DNA from 3 places in the Saccharopolyspora sp. NPDC050642 genome. Region 1 is predicted to be linked to each of the others. Evidence: riboswitches for the same ligand, from Rfam matches in the RefSeq annotation. Region 1 holds a riboswitch; each other region holds the start of a gene.
What was found. Region 1 has a riboswitch for S-adenosylmethionine ahead of AB0H93_RS34460 (methionine ABC transporter ATP-binding protein). Riboswitches for the same ligand answer to the same signal wherever they lie in the genome.
Positions count from the first base shown of each region.

Region 2: linked by a shared signal. The riboswitch ahead of thrC (threonine synthase) and the one ahead of AB0H93_RS34460 (methionine ABC transporter ATP-binding protein) in region 1 are both predicted to bind S-adenosylmethionine.
Region 3: linked by a shared signal. The riboswitch ahead of AB0H93_RS29085 (aminotransferase class V-fold PLP-dependent enzyme) and the one ahead of AB0H93_RS34460 (methionine ABC transporter ATP-binding protein) in region 1 are both predicted to bind S-adenosylmethionine.

Region 1 is NZ_JBFAIN010000034.1:8,514-13,540, forward strand. Features, by position in the region: gene AB0H93_RS34450 (MetQ/NlpA family ABC transporter substrate-binding protein) at 1-546, opposite strand, end outside; gene AB0H93_RS34455 (ABC transporter permease subunit) at 625-1,308, opposite strand; gene AB0H93_RS34460 (methionine ABC transporter ATP-binding protein) at 1,305-2,321, opposite strand; SAM riboswitch class I at 2,566-2,653, opposite strand; gene rsmA (16S rRNA (adenine(1518)-N(6)/adenine(1519)-N(6))-dimethyltransferase RsmA) at 2,829-3,698, opposite strand; gene AB0H93_RS34470 (transglycosylase family protein) at 3,818-5,027, opposite strand, start outside.
Region 2 is NZ_JBFAIN010000024.1:77,705-82,731, forward strand. Features, by position in the region: gene AB0H93_RS29575 (ComEC/Rec2 family competence protein) at 1-1,799, shown strand, start outside; gene thrC (threonine synthase) at 1,897-3,165, opposite strand; SAM riboswitch class I at 3,178-3,310, opposite strand; gene holA (DNA polymerase III subunit delta) at 3,407-4,393, shown strand; gene rpsT (30S ribosomal protein S20) at 4,465-4,725, opposite strand; gene AB0H93_RS29595 (TSUP family transporter) at 4,934-5,027, shown strand, end outside.
Region 3 is NZ_JBFAIN010000023.1:99,869-104,895, forward strand. Features, by position in the region: gene lspA (signal peptidase II) at 1-416, opposite strand, end outside; gene AB0H93_RS29085 (aminotransferase class V-fold PLP-dependent enzyme) at 591-1,928, opposite strand; SAM riboswitch class IV at 1,969-2,084, opposite strand; gene ileS (isoleucine--tRNA ligase) at 2,232-5,027, opposite strand, start outside.

The sequences.
Region 1 (5,027 bases):
CTTGAACTTGATGTTCTTGGGGTTCTCGGCGATCGCCGACTCCAACCGGGTGCCCACCGCGGCGTCCGGCTTGAGCTTGATCAGGCCGCCCTGCTCCAGCAGCTTCAGGCCGCGGAATTGGTTCGCCGGGTCGTTGGACAGCGTGACCGTCGCGCCGTCCTGGACCTCCTGCAGCGACTTGACCTTGTTGGAGTACACCGCCAGCGGCTCCAGGTGCACGGCCTGGATCCAGACGAAGTCGCCGCCGCGCTGCTTGCGGTACTCGTCCAGGTAGGGCTGGTGCTGGAAGTAGTTCGCCTCCAGCTCGCCGTGCGCGACGGCCTCGTTCGGCCGGTTGTAGTCGTCGAACTTGACGATCTCGATGTCGAGCCCGGCCTGCTTCGCCAGGTTGTCCTTGACGTACTGCAGGATCTCGCCGTGCGGCGTCGGGCTGACCGCGACTCGCAGCGGGGCGTTCGGGTCCGAGGAGGCCTGGCCGCCGCCACCTCCGCACGCGGCCAGCACCACGCCGGCCGCGGCCACCAGGGCGGCAAAACGCAAACGCATCAGAGTTCGTCCTTTCTGGACAGTGGTTGGGAGGTCGTCCCAAGCAGGAAGAGGTTCGGGTGGGCGTCGCCCACGAGGTCAGCTCGTCGCGGTCCGGCGCCGGTCGACGAGCTTCGCGGTCCGGTCGGTGATCAGCTGCATCGCGAAGGCCAGCACGCCGAGCACGACCACCGATCCCCACAGGATCCGGTCGTCGTAGCCCTGGTAGCCGTCCTGGATCGCGGTCGTGCCCAGCCCGCCGCCGCCGATCGCGCCGGCCATCGCGGCGTAGCCGACCAGCGCCACGGCGGTGACGCCGACCGCGCCGACCAGCGCGGCCCGCGCCTCGCCGAGCAGCACCGTCCACACGATCCGCAGCTTGCTCGATCCGGTCGTGATCGCAGCCTCGACCACGGTGAAGCTGACCTCGCGCAACGCGTTCTGCGTCAGCCGCGCGAAGAACGGGATGGCACCGATGGTCAGCGGCACGATCACCGCGGTGCTGCCGATCGACGTGCCGATCACCAGCCGGGTGAACGACGCCAGCACCACCAGCAGAACGACGAACGGCACCGAACGCACCACGTCGACGACCACGCCGAGCACCCGGTACAGCACCGGCTTCGGGTTCAGGCCGACCGGCGAGGTCAGGTGCAGCAGCACCCCGAGCGGCAGGCCTCCCAGCACCGCCAGCAGGGTCGACACCAACACCATGTAGAGCGTGTCGATCGTCGCTTCACCAAGAATTCCAAGGACCTCCGACCAGGGGGTCACATCACTCACGCAGCAGCTCCGTCAACGCACACCGGGGCGCGTCGCACATGCGCGTCCCGCTCGACCATCCACTTCAGGGCCGCCTCGGCTCGCTCGCCGGTCAGGCCGACCTTGAACTTAGCCACGGGCGTGTCACCCAGCCTGGTCAACCCGCCGCCCAGGATCGCGAGCTCGACCCCGAACCGGCCGGCGGCCTCCGGCAGCAACGCGCCGACCGCGGCGAAGCCGACCAGCACGACCTCGGCGACGACGTCGTGCCGGCCGCCGGGCCGCAGCGAATCGCCCTGGTCGGTGCCGGGCAGCAGCGTGTCGCCCACCCGGCTGCCGGGCTCGGCGACGAGGTCGATGACCTTGCCGTGCTCGACCACCCGGCCGTCCTCCAGCACCGCGACGTCGTCGGCGATCTTGCGCACCACGGCCATGTCGTGGGTGACCACCAGCACGGTGACGCCCAGTTCGGCGCGGGCGCGGTCCAGCACCGTGAGCACCGAGTCGGTGGTGCTCGGGTCGAGCGCCGAGGTCGGCTCGTCGGCCAGCAGCACCGACGGCTTGGCGGCCAGCGCACGCGCCACCGCGATCCGCTGGCGCTGCCCGCCGGAGAGCTGGTCGGGGTAGACGGAGGCCTTGTCGGTCAGGCCCACGAGGTCCAGCAGCTCGCCGACGCGGGTGCGCCGCTGCGGGCCGCTGACACCGGCCGCTTCCAGCGGCAACGCGACGTTGCCCGCGGCGGTGCGCTGGCGCAGCAGCGAATCGCCTTGCGGCACAACGCCGATCTGGCGACGCGCCGCGCGAAGCGCCTTGCCGCCGAGGGAAACGAGGTCGGTGCCGTCGACGCGGATGGCGCCGCCGTCCGGCTTCTCCAGCAGCGCGATGCACCGGGCCAGGGTCGACTTGCCGGCCCCGCTCGGACCGACCACCCCGCACACCGCACCGGCCGAAACCTCCATCGACACGCCGTCGAGGGCGCGGACGGTTCCGTTGTTGTGCTGGAAGGACTTGGTCAGGTTCTCGACTGTGATCACGATCGGCTCCACATCAGCTCGCGACGGCCGCGCGCACGACAGGGCGGCAGGCCAAGGAACTTCGGAAAGGGAGGAAGAGCTGGGTCACATCTCGCGACGACAGGCGGTGGTGGTGCGACGCCCGTGGTCGATGACGCGACGCTGCGTCAGCAGCCTCCGGATGTGGTTCTGCCGGGATCGGGCCAGCTGAGCTCGGGTCTGACCCGCAGGCGGGCTGGCTAACAGCGCGTTGGAATCCACAACAACTCCATCGGTCCTGGCGTTAGCACCTGCCCATCGGGTGGTTGCTGCGGCGTCGCGGAGCCAGGTCTCTCGGCCGCTCGGGATGGATTTCCCGAATAGTAGACCCCACTGGCGGATTCCAGCGCAAGTTGATAGTCGTCACTTTCCGAAATCGTCCGCCAAATCACACACCCGGACGAGCGGGAATTTTCCTGGCACCGCAGGTGTTCTCGGTGACTCCGAGTAGTGGATCGACCTCGGTTGGCAAGCGCCCGGACGGGTGGTTCAGCGGCCGCTCTCGGTAGCCGCGGCCTCCGCGATGCGCGCGAAGTCGGCGATCTCCAACTGCTCACCGCGAATCGACGGATCCACCCCGGCGGCCCGGAGAAATTCCTCCGCGCGCGCCGCGGACCCGGCCCAGCCGGACAGCGCGGCGCGCAACGTCTTGCGCCGCTGGGCGAACGCCGCGTCCACCACCCGGAAGACCTCCGCGCGCGGCGCGGTCGACGGCGGTTCGACGCGCTCGAACGACACCAGCCCGGAGTCCACATTGGGCACCGGCCAGAACACCTTGCGCGGCACCGGACCCGCGCGCCGCACGTCGGCGTACCACGCGGCCTTGGCGCTGGGCACGCCGTAGACCCGGCTGCCCGGCTTGGCTGCCATCCGGTCGGCGACCTCGGACTGCACCATGACCAGGCCGTGCCGCAGGCTCGGCAGTTCGGCCAGCAGGTGCAGCACCACCGGCACGGCGACGTTGTACGGCAGGTTCGCGACCAGCGCGGTCGGCGGCGCCGGGAAGTCCGCGGCGGTCACCCGCAGGGCGTCGGCCTCGATCACGGTGAGCCGGCCGGCCAGCGCCGGGGCGAACTCGGCGGCGGTGCGCGGCAGCCGCGCGGCGAGCACCGGATCGATCTCGACGGCCGTCACGGCACCGGCGGCCGGGAGCAGGGCGAGCGTCAGGGAGCCCAGGCCGGGTCCGACCTCCAGCACGACGTCGTCCGCCGTGACCGACGCCGAGGCCACGATGCGGCGCACCGTGTTCGGGTCGTGCACGAAGTTCTGGCCGAGCTTCTTCGTCGGGCGGATGTCGAGCTCCTCGGCCAACCGGCGCACGTCGGCCGGGCCGAGCAGAGTCGCCTGCTGGTCGTCCACACGGAAAAACTACCCGCGCCCGGAAGCCACCGTCCCCGCACCCCGACCAGCAGAACCACGAAGGGCACCTACCACCGGCTCATCCGGCGAGAGGCGCCCTTCGGGACAACGGGAAATGCTCAGCTGAGGCCGAGCTTGGAGGAGCAGCCCGGCCAGGCTCCGTAGCCGCCGCCGCGGGCCGCGCGGACCTTCTCCGCGACCGCGATCTGCTGCTCGCGGCTGGCCTGGTGCGGGTACGGCGCGTACTGGTCGCCGCCGTAGGCGTCCCAGGTGGACTTGTTGAACTGCAGGCCGCCGTAGTAGCCGTTGCCGGTGTTGATCGCCCAGTTGCCGCCGGCCTCGCACTGCGCCAGCTTGTCCCAGACCCCGCTGTTCGGCGGCTGCTTCCCGCCGACGCGCACGACCTTGGGCTGCGCTTCCTTGGTGATCTTCTCGCCGACGGCTTCCCGGCCGGTCTCCTCGCCGTTGCGCGTGGTGACCCGGGTGAACACGATCTTCTCGCCGGGCACGCCGGGGAACTCGACCCGCTCCTCGCCCTTGAACATCGTGTTGTCGACGATCTCCTGCACCGGGGGCGCGACCGGCATCGTCACGTTGATGACCGTGCTGCCGGTGCGGTCGATGCGGATCTCGGCGCCGGTGACCAGCCGCTGGTCGCCGCCGGGCGTGATCGTGTCCTCGGGGCCGATCTCGAGCTTCTGCTCCTTGACCAGCTCGTCGATGTTGACGGCGGTCGTGGTCAGCTGCCGCGGCTCGTTGCCACCGTCGATGACGGTGATGTTCTTGCTGGTCTTGACGACCAGGTCCAGACCCTGCTCGGGCACGGCCATGGTGCGGTCGGCGGAGACCCACGCCCCGTCGGCCTGCACGCCGAGCTGGCGCAGCGCCTGGTCCACCGTGACCGAGCGGACCCATTCCTCGCGCGGCTCACCGTCGACGGTCAGCTTCAGCAGCCGCCCGCGGTCGAGGGTGATGGTGTCGCCGTGGCTGACCTTGGCCTGCGGCGAGGGGCTCAGCGCGTCGTGCTGGCCGACGGCGATGCCCTCGTCCTCGAGCACGTCGGCGACGGTGCCCTCGTAGGTGCTGATGGTGCGCTCGTGCCCGTCGACCTCGACGGTCACCGACTTGTCCATCGCGGCGGCCGCGCCGCCGGTGCCGGTGAGGGTGAGCAGCACGCCGGCCACCGCGCCCTTGAGGAAGCGCCGCTTCCAGGTGGCGATCGCGTCGACGACCTCCTGCGGCGGGGTGTCGTCCTCCTCCGCCTCCGGCAACGCGTCCGGGATGACCAGCGGCGGCAGCACCGTGGTCTCGGCGTTGATCAGCCGGATG
Region 2 (5,027 bases), on a different contig from region 1:
CACCGGCCGACGTCGCGGCCGCGCCGGGCTGGCAGCGCGTCGCGGAGGACTTGCGGGACGGCCTGCGGCGGGTCTCGGCCGACGTGCTCGACCCGGCCGCCGCGGGGCTGCTGCCGGGGCTGGTGGTCGGCGACACCGGGCGGCTGCCGCCGGAGGTGGAGCAGAACTTCGAGACCGCCGGGCTGTCCCACCTGACGGCGGTTTCGGGCGCCAACCTCGCGATCGTGTGCGGCGCGGTGCTGGTGCTGCTGCACCTGGTCGGCGCGGGGCCGGTCATGTCGGCAGTGGGTGCGGGCGCGGCGCTCGTCGGGTTCGTCGTCCTGGCCGGACCGGAACCGAGCGTGTTGCGCGCGGCGGTGATGGGCGCGATCACGTTGCTCGCACTGGTGCTGGGCAGGCAGCGGTCGGCATTGCCGGCGCTGTCCGCGAGCGTGATCGGTCTGCTGCTGCTCCTGCCGGACCTGGCGACCAGCGCGGGGTTCGCGCTGTCGGTCGCGGCGACTGCCGGGCTGGTGCTGCTGGCACCGGTGTGGTCATCGGCCCTGCGGGTGAGGGGAGTGCCGATCGGGTTGGCGGAAGCGATCGCCGTGCCGCTGGCGGCGCACGTCGTCACGGCTCCGCTGATCGCGGCGCTCTCCGGCGAGGTCAGCCTGGTGGCGGTGCCGGCGAACGTGCTGGCCGGGCCCGTCGTCGCACCGGCGACGGTGTTCGGCGTCCTGGCCACCGTGGTGGCACCGGTATCGGCTTGGTCGGCCGGCGTGTTCGGCCGGCTGGCGGCGCCGGAGCTGGAGTGGATCATCCTGGTCGCCGAGCGGGCCGCGGCGGTTCCCGGCGCGGCGTTCGACTGGCCATCGGGAACCGTCGGCGGGATCGCGCTCGCGGTGATCGCGGCGGTCGGGCTGATCGCCTTGCGCGGCAAGCGGATTCGCCTGGTGGTCGCAGTAGGGCTGCTGCTCGTGGTGCTGGTCGTGGTCCCGGTGCGCACCGTGCTGCCGGGCTGGCCGGTGCCGGGCTGGAGCGTGGTCGCCTGCGACGTCGGCCAGGGCGATGGGCTGGTGCTGGCCACCGGCCGCCCGGACGAGGCGGTGGTGGTCGACACCGGGCCGGATCCGCAACGGGCCGCGGAATGCCTGCGGCGGCTCGGGATTCGCCGGATCCCGCTGGCGGTGCTCACCCACCTGCACGCCGATCACGTGAGCGGGCTCGCCGCGCTGATGGGGAAGATCCCCGTCGACGCGGTCGCGATCGGCCCGCTGCGGCAGCCGGCGTGGGCGATGGACGACGTCGCGAGGGATGCCCGCGCGCACCGGGTTCCGGTCGTGCCGCTGTTGTCCGGGCAGCGCGCGGCCTGGCCGGGGCTGGTCCTGGACGTGCTCGGCCCGGACCCGGTGCTGGCCCGCACGCAGTCGGCCGACGACGCCAACGACGCGTCGATCGTGCTGCTGGCGACCACCCCGGCCGGCCGGGTCCTGCTCACCGGCGACGTCGAACTGCCCGGGCAGGGGCGGCTGGTGTCCTCCGGTGCGGATCTCCGGGCCGATGTGCTCAAGGTTCCGCACCACGGATCCCGTTACACCGCACCGCGCTTCCTGCAAGCAGTGCGCCCGAGGCTGGCCGTGATCAGCGTCGGCGCCGGCAACACCTACGGGCACCCCAGCCCGTTCATCGTCGACAACCTCACCCGTGCGGGCACGAAGGTGCTGCGCACCGATCAGGAAGGAGATATCGCGATCCTGCCCGGCCCGCAGGGCCCCCGCTACGTAGCCCGGGGCGACCCGCTGCGCGCAGGCGAGTCGTAGGACGAGGCGACCCGAGCGTCCGTGTTCGTCCCTTGTGGACGAACACGCGGCGCCACCGCCGTGCGGTGACGCCGCGTCCTCGAATCAGGTCGTCGGCTCAGAGGCCGAGCGCCTGATTGACCGCTTCGGTGGTCGGCGCGACGGTGGCCTTCGGGCCGATCTGGTCCTGCACCGCGTCCAGGGTCTTCAGGCCGTCACCGGTGATCAGCAGCACGGTCTCGGCATCCGGGTCGATCTTGCCCGCCTCGATGAGCTTCTTCGCCGTGGCCACGGTGACCCCACCGGCCGTCTCGGCGAAGATGCCCTCGGTGCGCGCCAGCAGCCGGATGCCGTCGCGGACCTCGTCGTCGGTGACGTCCTCGATGGCGCCGCCGGTCTTGCGCACGATGTCGAGCACGTAGGGGCCGTCGGCGGGAGCGCCGATGGCCAGCGACCGGGCGATGGTGTCCGGCCGCACCGGCTGGACCACGTCGTGGCCGTTCTTGTACGCCGTCGACACCGGGGAGCAGCCGGTGGCCTGCGCGCCGAAGATCCGCACCGGGCTCGGCTCCACCAGGCCGACCTGGCCGAGCTCGTTGAATCCCTTGTAGACCTTGGTCAGCTGCGAGCCGGAGGCGATCGGCACCACGATCTGCTCGGGGATGCGCCAGCCGAGCTGCTCGGCGACCTCGAAGGCCAGCGTCTTCGAGCCTTCGGAGTAGTAGGGCCGGACGTTGACGTTGACGAACGCCCAGTCCTCGTGCTCGGCGGCGAGCTCGGTGGCCAGCCGGTTCACGTCGTCGTAGTTGCCGTCGACGGCCAGCAGCGAACCGTCGTAGACCGCGCTCATCAGGATCTTGGCGCGCTCCAGGGTCTTGGGCACCAGCACCACCGAGTCCCAGCCGGCGCGGGCCGCGGCTGCGGCCACCGCGTTGGCGAGGTTGCCGGTGGAGGGGCAGGCCAGCACCTTGAAGCCGAATTCGCGGGCGGCGGCCAGCGCCACCGCGACGACGCGGTCCTTGAAGGAGTGGGTCGGGTTGCCGGTGTCGTCCTTGATCCAGATCCGCTTGACGCCCAACGCCTTCGCGAGGTTGTCGGCCCGGATCAGCCGGGTACAGCCCGGGTCGGTGTTCGGGTGCTCCTCGACGTTGGAGGGAACCGGGAGCAGCTGCTTGTAGCGCCAGATGGAACGCGGGCCGGCCTCGATGTCCTCGCGGCGGATCCGGCCGAAGTCGTAGGCGACCTCGAGCGGGGAGAAGTCTTCCAAGGAGACGAATTCCGGGGCCAGCGGCTGCCGGTGGCCCTCTTCCTTGGACACCAGTTCGACGGCATTGCCCAGGTCGTAGGTCTTCTTCGCCGAATTCTGGGCATGGGCAGCAGCGGTCATCGCGAGGTCCTCTCCTCATCTGTCCCGCGGACGGGTCGGAATTGGCACCGCTTTCGTCAGAGACCTCGCGGGTGAAATCACGATTCGCTGACGAACGGTTGCCGGGGCTTCATCGGGCCGTTCCCTCTGCCCCTCTGGATGAGCTATTCGGTTGTGCTGGCAACGCTAGTGGACCGCGCCGGGTTCTGGCCAGCACGATCCAGATGGCGGGACAGTCGCGGGTGCGTGCGACGATGCGTGCATGAGCGCACCGGCCGTGGTCCCCGATCCGCTGCATCTGGTTATCGGCGACGAAGAACTGCTGGTGGAACGCGCGCTGTGGGCGGCCGTCGGAGCGGCCCGCGCCGTGGACCCGGAGGCCGAGCTGCGCCGGGTGAAGGTGAGTGAACTCACTCCTCCGGAGTTGGCGGAGCTGCTCAGCCCGTCGTTGTTCGCCGAGGGCCGGGTGCTGGCCGTGGAGTCCGCGCAGGACGCGGGCAAGGAGATCGCCGAAGCGCTGCTGACGTACGCCCGGCAGCCGGCGGACGGGGTCACGCTCGTCGTCGTGCACACCGGCGGCGGCCGGTCGAAGCACGCCAAGGAACTGCCCAATGCGCTGCGCAAGCTCGGCGCGCGCGTCACCGAGTGCAACAAGATCACCAAGCCCGCGGAGCGGGAGGCGTTCGTCCGCGACGAGGTGCGCCGGGCCGGCGGGAAGACCGATGCGGCCGGCGTGGCCGCGCTGATCGAATCGGTCGGTTCGGACCTGCGCGAGCTGTCGGCCGCGGCGACGCAGCTGGTCGCCGACACCGGCGGCAAGGTCGACGAGACGGCGGTGCGCCGCTACCACCGCGGGCGCGCGGAGGTGACCGGGTTCGCGGTCGCGGAGAAGGCGGTGACCGGTGATCGGGCGGCGGCGCTGGAGGCCTTGCGGTGGGCCGTGCAGCTCGGCGTTCCGCACGTGCTGATCGCCGATGCCCTCGCCGATTCGGTGCGCACCATCGGCCGGGTCGCCGCCGCGGGCGGCCGGAACGATCCGTTCCGGCTGGCGGGCGAGCTCGGCATGCCCGCGTGGAAGGTGAAGAAGGCGCTGGCGCAGTCCCGCGGCTGGAACGCTTCGAGCCTCGCGCAAGCGCTGCAGGCGGTCGCGGAGGTCAACGCCGGTGTCAAGGGCATGGCCGCCGACGCCACCTACGCCCTGGAGCGGACCGTCCTCCGGCTCGTGGAGCTCCGCAACCAGCGTTCGTGACCCGCGCTTTCCCGTGAATGCAAACGGCCCCCTCCCCGTGGCGGGAAGGGGGCCGGAAGCTAGGCCTCAGCTCAGAGCTGGTTGGCGCGCTGCGCCAGCGCGGACTTCTTGTTCGCGGCCTGGTTCTTGTGGATGACGCCCTTGCTGGCGGCCTTGTCCAGCGCGCGGCTGGCGGCCTGCTGCAGCTCGATGGCCTTGTCCTTCTCGCCGGCGTCAGCGGCCTCGCGGAACTTGCGGATGGCGGTCTTGACCGCGGACTTCACGGCCTTGTTCCGCTGCCGGGCCAGCTCGTTGGTCTTGATCCGCTTCATCTGGGACTTGATGTTGGCCACTGTGGCGCCTCTTCTCAGTCTGTTGAATCGATCGTGCCGCGCTGTTGTTGGCGCTGCCCCAGGGCAGATTTCCTCCACGGCGGAATGCCGCACGGCACGGTCGTCCATGTTAACAGCGGCCACCTGCGCCGATGGTGGCGGGCGGGAGCGGGCGACGGCGGTCACATCGGCTCGGATCCCGCGCCTGCGGACCATAGGGTCACTCTTCGTGCTCGATGCGTTGAACTGGCCCGGATTCGCGGAACTTTCCCTGGCCGGGCTGTTGTTCCTCTGCTGCGCCGCGTTCCTGGCCGGGGCGGTCG
Region 3 (5,027 bases), on a different contig from region 1:
AGCACCAGGCCGAGCCCCACCGCCCAGCCCGGCGAGCGCAGCTTCGGCGCCAGCCAGATGATCACGCCGACGACTGCCGAGGCCAGCAGCGCGAGCAGCCAGGTCATGCCGGTGGCCAGCGAGAACGCGGCACCGGGGTTGCGCAGCACGTCGAGGTAGAGCAGGCCGCCGAACAACTCGACCGGCTGCTTGCCCTCCAGGTTGGCGACCACGGCGACCTTGGTGAGGATGTCGATGGCCAGGGCCACCACGGCGACCCCGCCCAGCAACCCGAGCAGCTTCCCGGAGGCGCGCTTGGGCGGCTCCGCCGCCTCGGCTTGCGTCTCGGGTGCCTGTTCCGCGGCGGTCGGCTCGGTGCCCGCCTGCTCTGCTGAGGACTCCCTCGGGGAGGACTGCTCGGTGCTCACACCAGCCATTGTCCCTGAACCCGCCCGCACGCGGTCCGGCAGGACCACTCCCCGCGATGCGCCCTTGAACACACCGTCACCCCGAGGCCGACGCCCCTGCGTTCCGCCCCGCCCACGCGGCTCCGTTTCCACTGGTCAAGTGCCGTGAGCGCACTGGGGTGCCATAGCAGAGCCGGGTTCCGGTCAGCCGAGGAAGTCCGGCAGCGGGCGCGGGTCGTTGACCGGCGCCCAGCGGCCGTCGACCTGCTCGTAGCGCCAGACCGGGCCCACTGCCACCAGCCGCCGCAGCGCGTTCACCAGGCGGTCGATGTGCTCCGCCGTCGTGCCCAGCCCGACGCTGACGCGCACCGCGCGGTCGGCGTCCGAGCCCGCCCGCGAGAGCAGCCGCCGCGTGGCCACGTGCGCGCAGAACAAGCCGTCGCGGACACCGATGCCGTGCTCCGCGGAAAGCGCCGCGGCCAGCAGGCCGGGGTCCTGACCGTCGATGGTGAAGCTCACCACGCCGACCCGGTCGTGATCGGCGTCGAACAACCGCAGCTCGCGCAGCCCCGGCACGCCGCGCAGCCCGGCCCGCAGCCGGCGCAGCAGCGTCTCCTCGTGCTCGACGACGTCCGGCCAGTTGGCCGCGAGGGTCTCGCAGGCCTTGGCCAGCGCGTGCACGCCGACGGTGTTCGGCGAACCGGCCTCGTGCCGCTCCGGCCCGGTCGTCCAGCTGACCGACCGCTCCTGCACCAGCCGGGTCGCGCCGCCGCCCGCCAGGTACGGCTCGGCGGCGTTGAGCCAGTCCGCGCGGCCGATCAGCGCGCCCGCGCCGAACGGCGCGTAGAGCTTGTGCCCGGAGATCGCGACGTAGTCGACGTCGAGCTCACCGATCCGCACCGGCCGGTGCGGCGCGAGCTGCGCGGCGTCCAGCACGGTGCGCGCCCCGCGCCGGCGGGCCACCTTCGCCAGCTCGGCGACCGGCCACACCTCGCCGGTGACGTTGGAAGCGCCCGTGATCACCGCCAGCCGCGGCCCCTCCGGGCATTCGGCCAGCGCGGCGTCGAGCGCGGCGACCGCGTCCGCCGGGGTCTCCGGCGCGGGCAGGCGGCGCACCCGCGGGCCGGACCAGGGCAGCAGCGCGGCGTGGTGCTCGGTGTCGAAGACGACGACGGAGGTGCCGCGCGGCAGCGCCCGCCCCAGCAGGTTCAGGGCGTCGGTGGTGTTGCGCGTGAAGATCACCGAGTCGGTGCGCCGGGCGCCGACGAAGGTCCGGAGCTTGTCCCGGGCGCCCTCGTAGACCCGGGTGCACACCTGGGAGGCGAACCCGGCGCCGCGGTGCACGCTCGCGTACCAGGGCAGCAGCTCGTTCACCGCCGACTGCACCGGCTCCAGACAAGGCGCGCTCGCCCCGTGATCGAGGTTCGCGTATCCGATGTGCTCGCCGGTGACCAGCGGGACCTGCAGCGAGCGACCGACGACAGCGGGGATCCGGTAGTCCACATCGGACTGCTTCGGGATGTCGATGACGGCAGAAGACATGACGGCCTCCTCGGGGGCCTCATCGGACCCGCCCAGGAGGGGTCCGCGCTTGCCGGATCGCCCTGCACGACCGGCCAGGTCCTCACCCGGGGCACCCCACCGCGGTTGGAGGGTTGCCGGCCAGCAAGCCGGGGCTTGACGCTGGCACTCATGACCTTCGACTACGGACCTTAGAAAACCGCCGCGGCACCGGACAACAGCAATCCCGGATCGTGGGAGCGGCCTTGGTCACACCGACCCGGGAAGCGCGAAGGGCGCTTCCCGCCGGGAAATCCGGCGGAAAGCGCCCTCGACCTCGCGGGATCAGGCCTTGGTGACGCCGATCTTGATCTCGGTGCCGTCACCGACGGTGCCGGTGAAGCCGTCCGCCACGTCGCCGGACTCGACCGCGTTCGCCAGCGTTTCGGCCGCGATGAACTCGCGGTGCTCGGCGACGGCCGACAGGACCTCGGCCGGGGCCGAGATCGCCACCGCGATCCGGTCGGAGACCTGGAAGTCCGCCTCCTTGCGGGCCTGCTGGACGACCCGGACCACGTCGCGGGCCAGGCCCTCGGCCGCCAGCTCCGGGGTCACCTCGGTGTCCAGCACCACCAGGCCCTTGCCGCCGGGCAGCGCCGAGGCCGCGCCGGGGTCGGTGGAGACCAGCCGCTCGTCGAACTCGTTCTCCTGCAGCTCGATGCCGGCCGCGACCACGGTTCCGCCGGTGCGCTGCCACTCGCCCGACTTCACCGCCTTGATCACCTTCTGCACGTCGCGGCCCAGCCGCGGACCGGCGGCCCGCGCGTTCACGGCGATCTCGAAGTGACCGTGCGCGGCGACGTCGGTGCTCAGCTCCAGGTCCTTGACGTTGACCTCGTCGCGGATCAGGTCCGCGAAGGGCCGCAGCGCCTCCGCGTCCGGGGTGGCGACCACGAGCTTGGCCAGCGGCAACCGCACCCGGAGGTTGTTGGACTTGCGCAGCCTCGACACCGACGAGCACACCTGGCGCACCTCGTCCATCGCGGTCACCAGCGCGGCGTCCGCGGGCAGTTCGTCGACCAGCGGCCAGTCCGCCAGGTGCACCGAGCGGCCGCCGGTCAGCCCGCGCCAGACCGCCTCCGCGGTCAGCGGCAGCATCGGCGCCACCACCCGGCAGGTCACCTCCAGCACGGTGTGCAGCGTGTTGATCGCGTCCCGGTCGCCCGCCCAGAAGCGGTCGCGGGAACGGCGCACGTACCAGTTGGTCAGCACCTCCAGGAAGTCCCGCACGTCCGAGCAGGCGCCCGCGAGGTCGAAGGAGTCCATTGCGGACTGCACGTCGCCGACCAGCTCGTGCGTCTTGGCCAGGATGTACCGGTCCAGCACGTGCTTGCTGTCCACCTTGGACTCACCGGAGACGCCCTCGGCGTTGGCGTACAGCGCCAGGAAGTACCAGGAGTTCCACAGCGGCAGCACCGCCTGGCGCACCGCGTCCCGGATGCCGCGCTCGGTGACCACCAGGTCGCCGCCGCGCAGGATCGGGCTGGCCATCAGGAACCAGCGCATCGCGTCGGAGCCGTCGCGGTCGAAGACCTCGTTGACGTCCGGGTAGTTGCGCTTGGACTTCGACATCTTCAGGCCGTCGTCGCCCAGCACGATGCCGTGCGCCAGCACGTTGGTGAACGCCGGCCGGTCGAACAGCGCCGTCGCCAGCACGTGCAGCAGGTAGAACCAGCCGCGGGTCTGGCCGTTGTACTCGACGATGAAGTCGCCCGGGTAGTGGTGCTCGAACCACTCCGAGTTCTCGAACGGGTAGTGCACCTGGGCGAACGGCATCGAGCCGGACTCGAACCAGCAGTCCAGCACCTCCGGCACCCGGCGCATCGTCGACTTCCCGGTCGGGTCGTCCGGGTTCGGCCGGGTCAGGTCGTCGATCTCCGGGCGGTGCAGGTTCGCCGGCCGCACCCCGAAGTCGCGCTCCAGCTCGTCCAGCGAGCCGTAGACGTCGGTGCGCGGGTAGGCCGGGTCGTCGGAGACCCACACCGGGATCGGCGAACCCCAGTACCGGTTCCGGGAGATGTTCCAGTCGCGGGCGTTCTCCAGCCACTTGCCGAACTGGCCGTCCCGGATGTGCCCCGGCACCCAGTTGATCTGCCGGTTCAGCTCGACCATCCGGTCCTTGAACTGGCTGACCGCCACGAACCAGGACGACACCGGACGCTGGATGAGCGGGTTGTCGCAGCGCCAGCAGTGCGGGTACGGGTGGTCGTAGGTCTCGTGCCGCAGCAGGAGCCCGGCGTCCTTGAGATCGCGGATGATCTGCTTGTTGGCGTCGAAGATGTGCTGGCCCTCGTACGGCGGAGCCTCGGCGGTGAACTTGCCGTGGGCGTCGACCGGGACCGCCAGCTCGACGTCCGCCGCATCGGTGACAGCCTTGTCGTCCTCACCGAACGGCGCGATGTGCACGATTCCGGTGCCGTCCTCGGTGGTGACGAACTCCCCCGGCAGCACCTGGTGGGCATTGCGGTTGCCGACGAAGAAGTCGAACGGCGGCGTGTAGCGGACACCGAGCAGGTCGGCCCCCTTGACCCGCTCCACCACGTGCTCGGCCACGTCCTCGCCGAGCTCCCGCGCGTACGCGCCGAGCCGCGCCTCTGCCAGCACGTAGCGCTCGGTGGCGTTGGGCGGCGCGACCAGCACGTAGTCCACGTCCGGGTGCACGGCCGCCGCGAAGTTCGACGGCATGGTCCACGGGGTCGTCGTCCACACCAGGGCCAGCGCGCCGTCGAAGGCCTTGCCCGGCGCGTTGAGCCGCAGGCCAACGGTCACCGCCGGGTCCTGCCGCTGGCGGTAGACGTCGTCCATCTTGGTCTCGGTGTTGGACAGCGGCGTCTCGCACCGCCAGCAGTACCAGAGCACCCGGAAGCCCTCGTAGACCAGACCCTTGTCCCACAGGGTCTTGAAGGCCCACATGACGCTTTCCATGTAGTCCAGGTCGAGCGTCTTGTAGTCGTTGTCGAAGTCCACCCACCGGGCCTGCCGGGTGACGTAGTCCTCCCACTCGGCGGTGTAGCGCAGCACCGACGCCCGGCACGCGTCGTTGAACGCGGCGACGCCCATCTGCTCGATCTCGGACTTCGA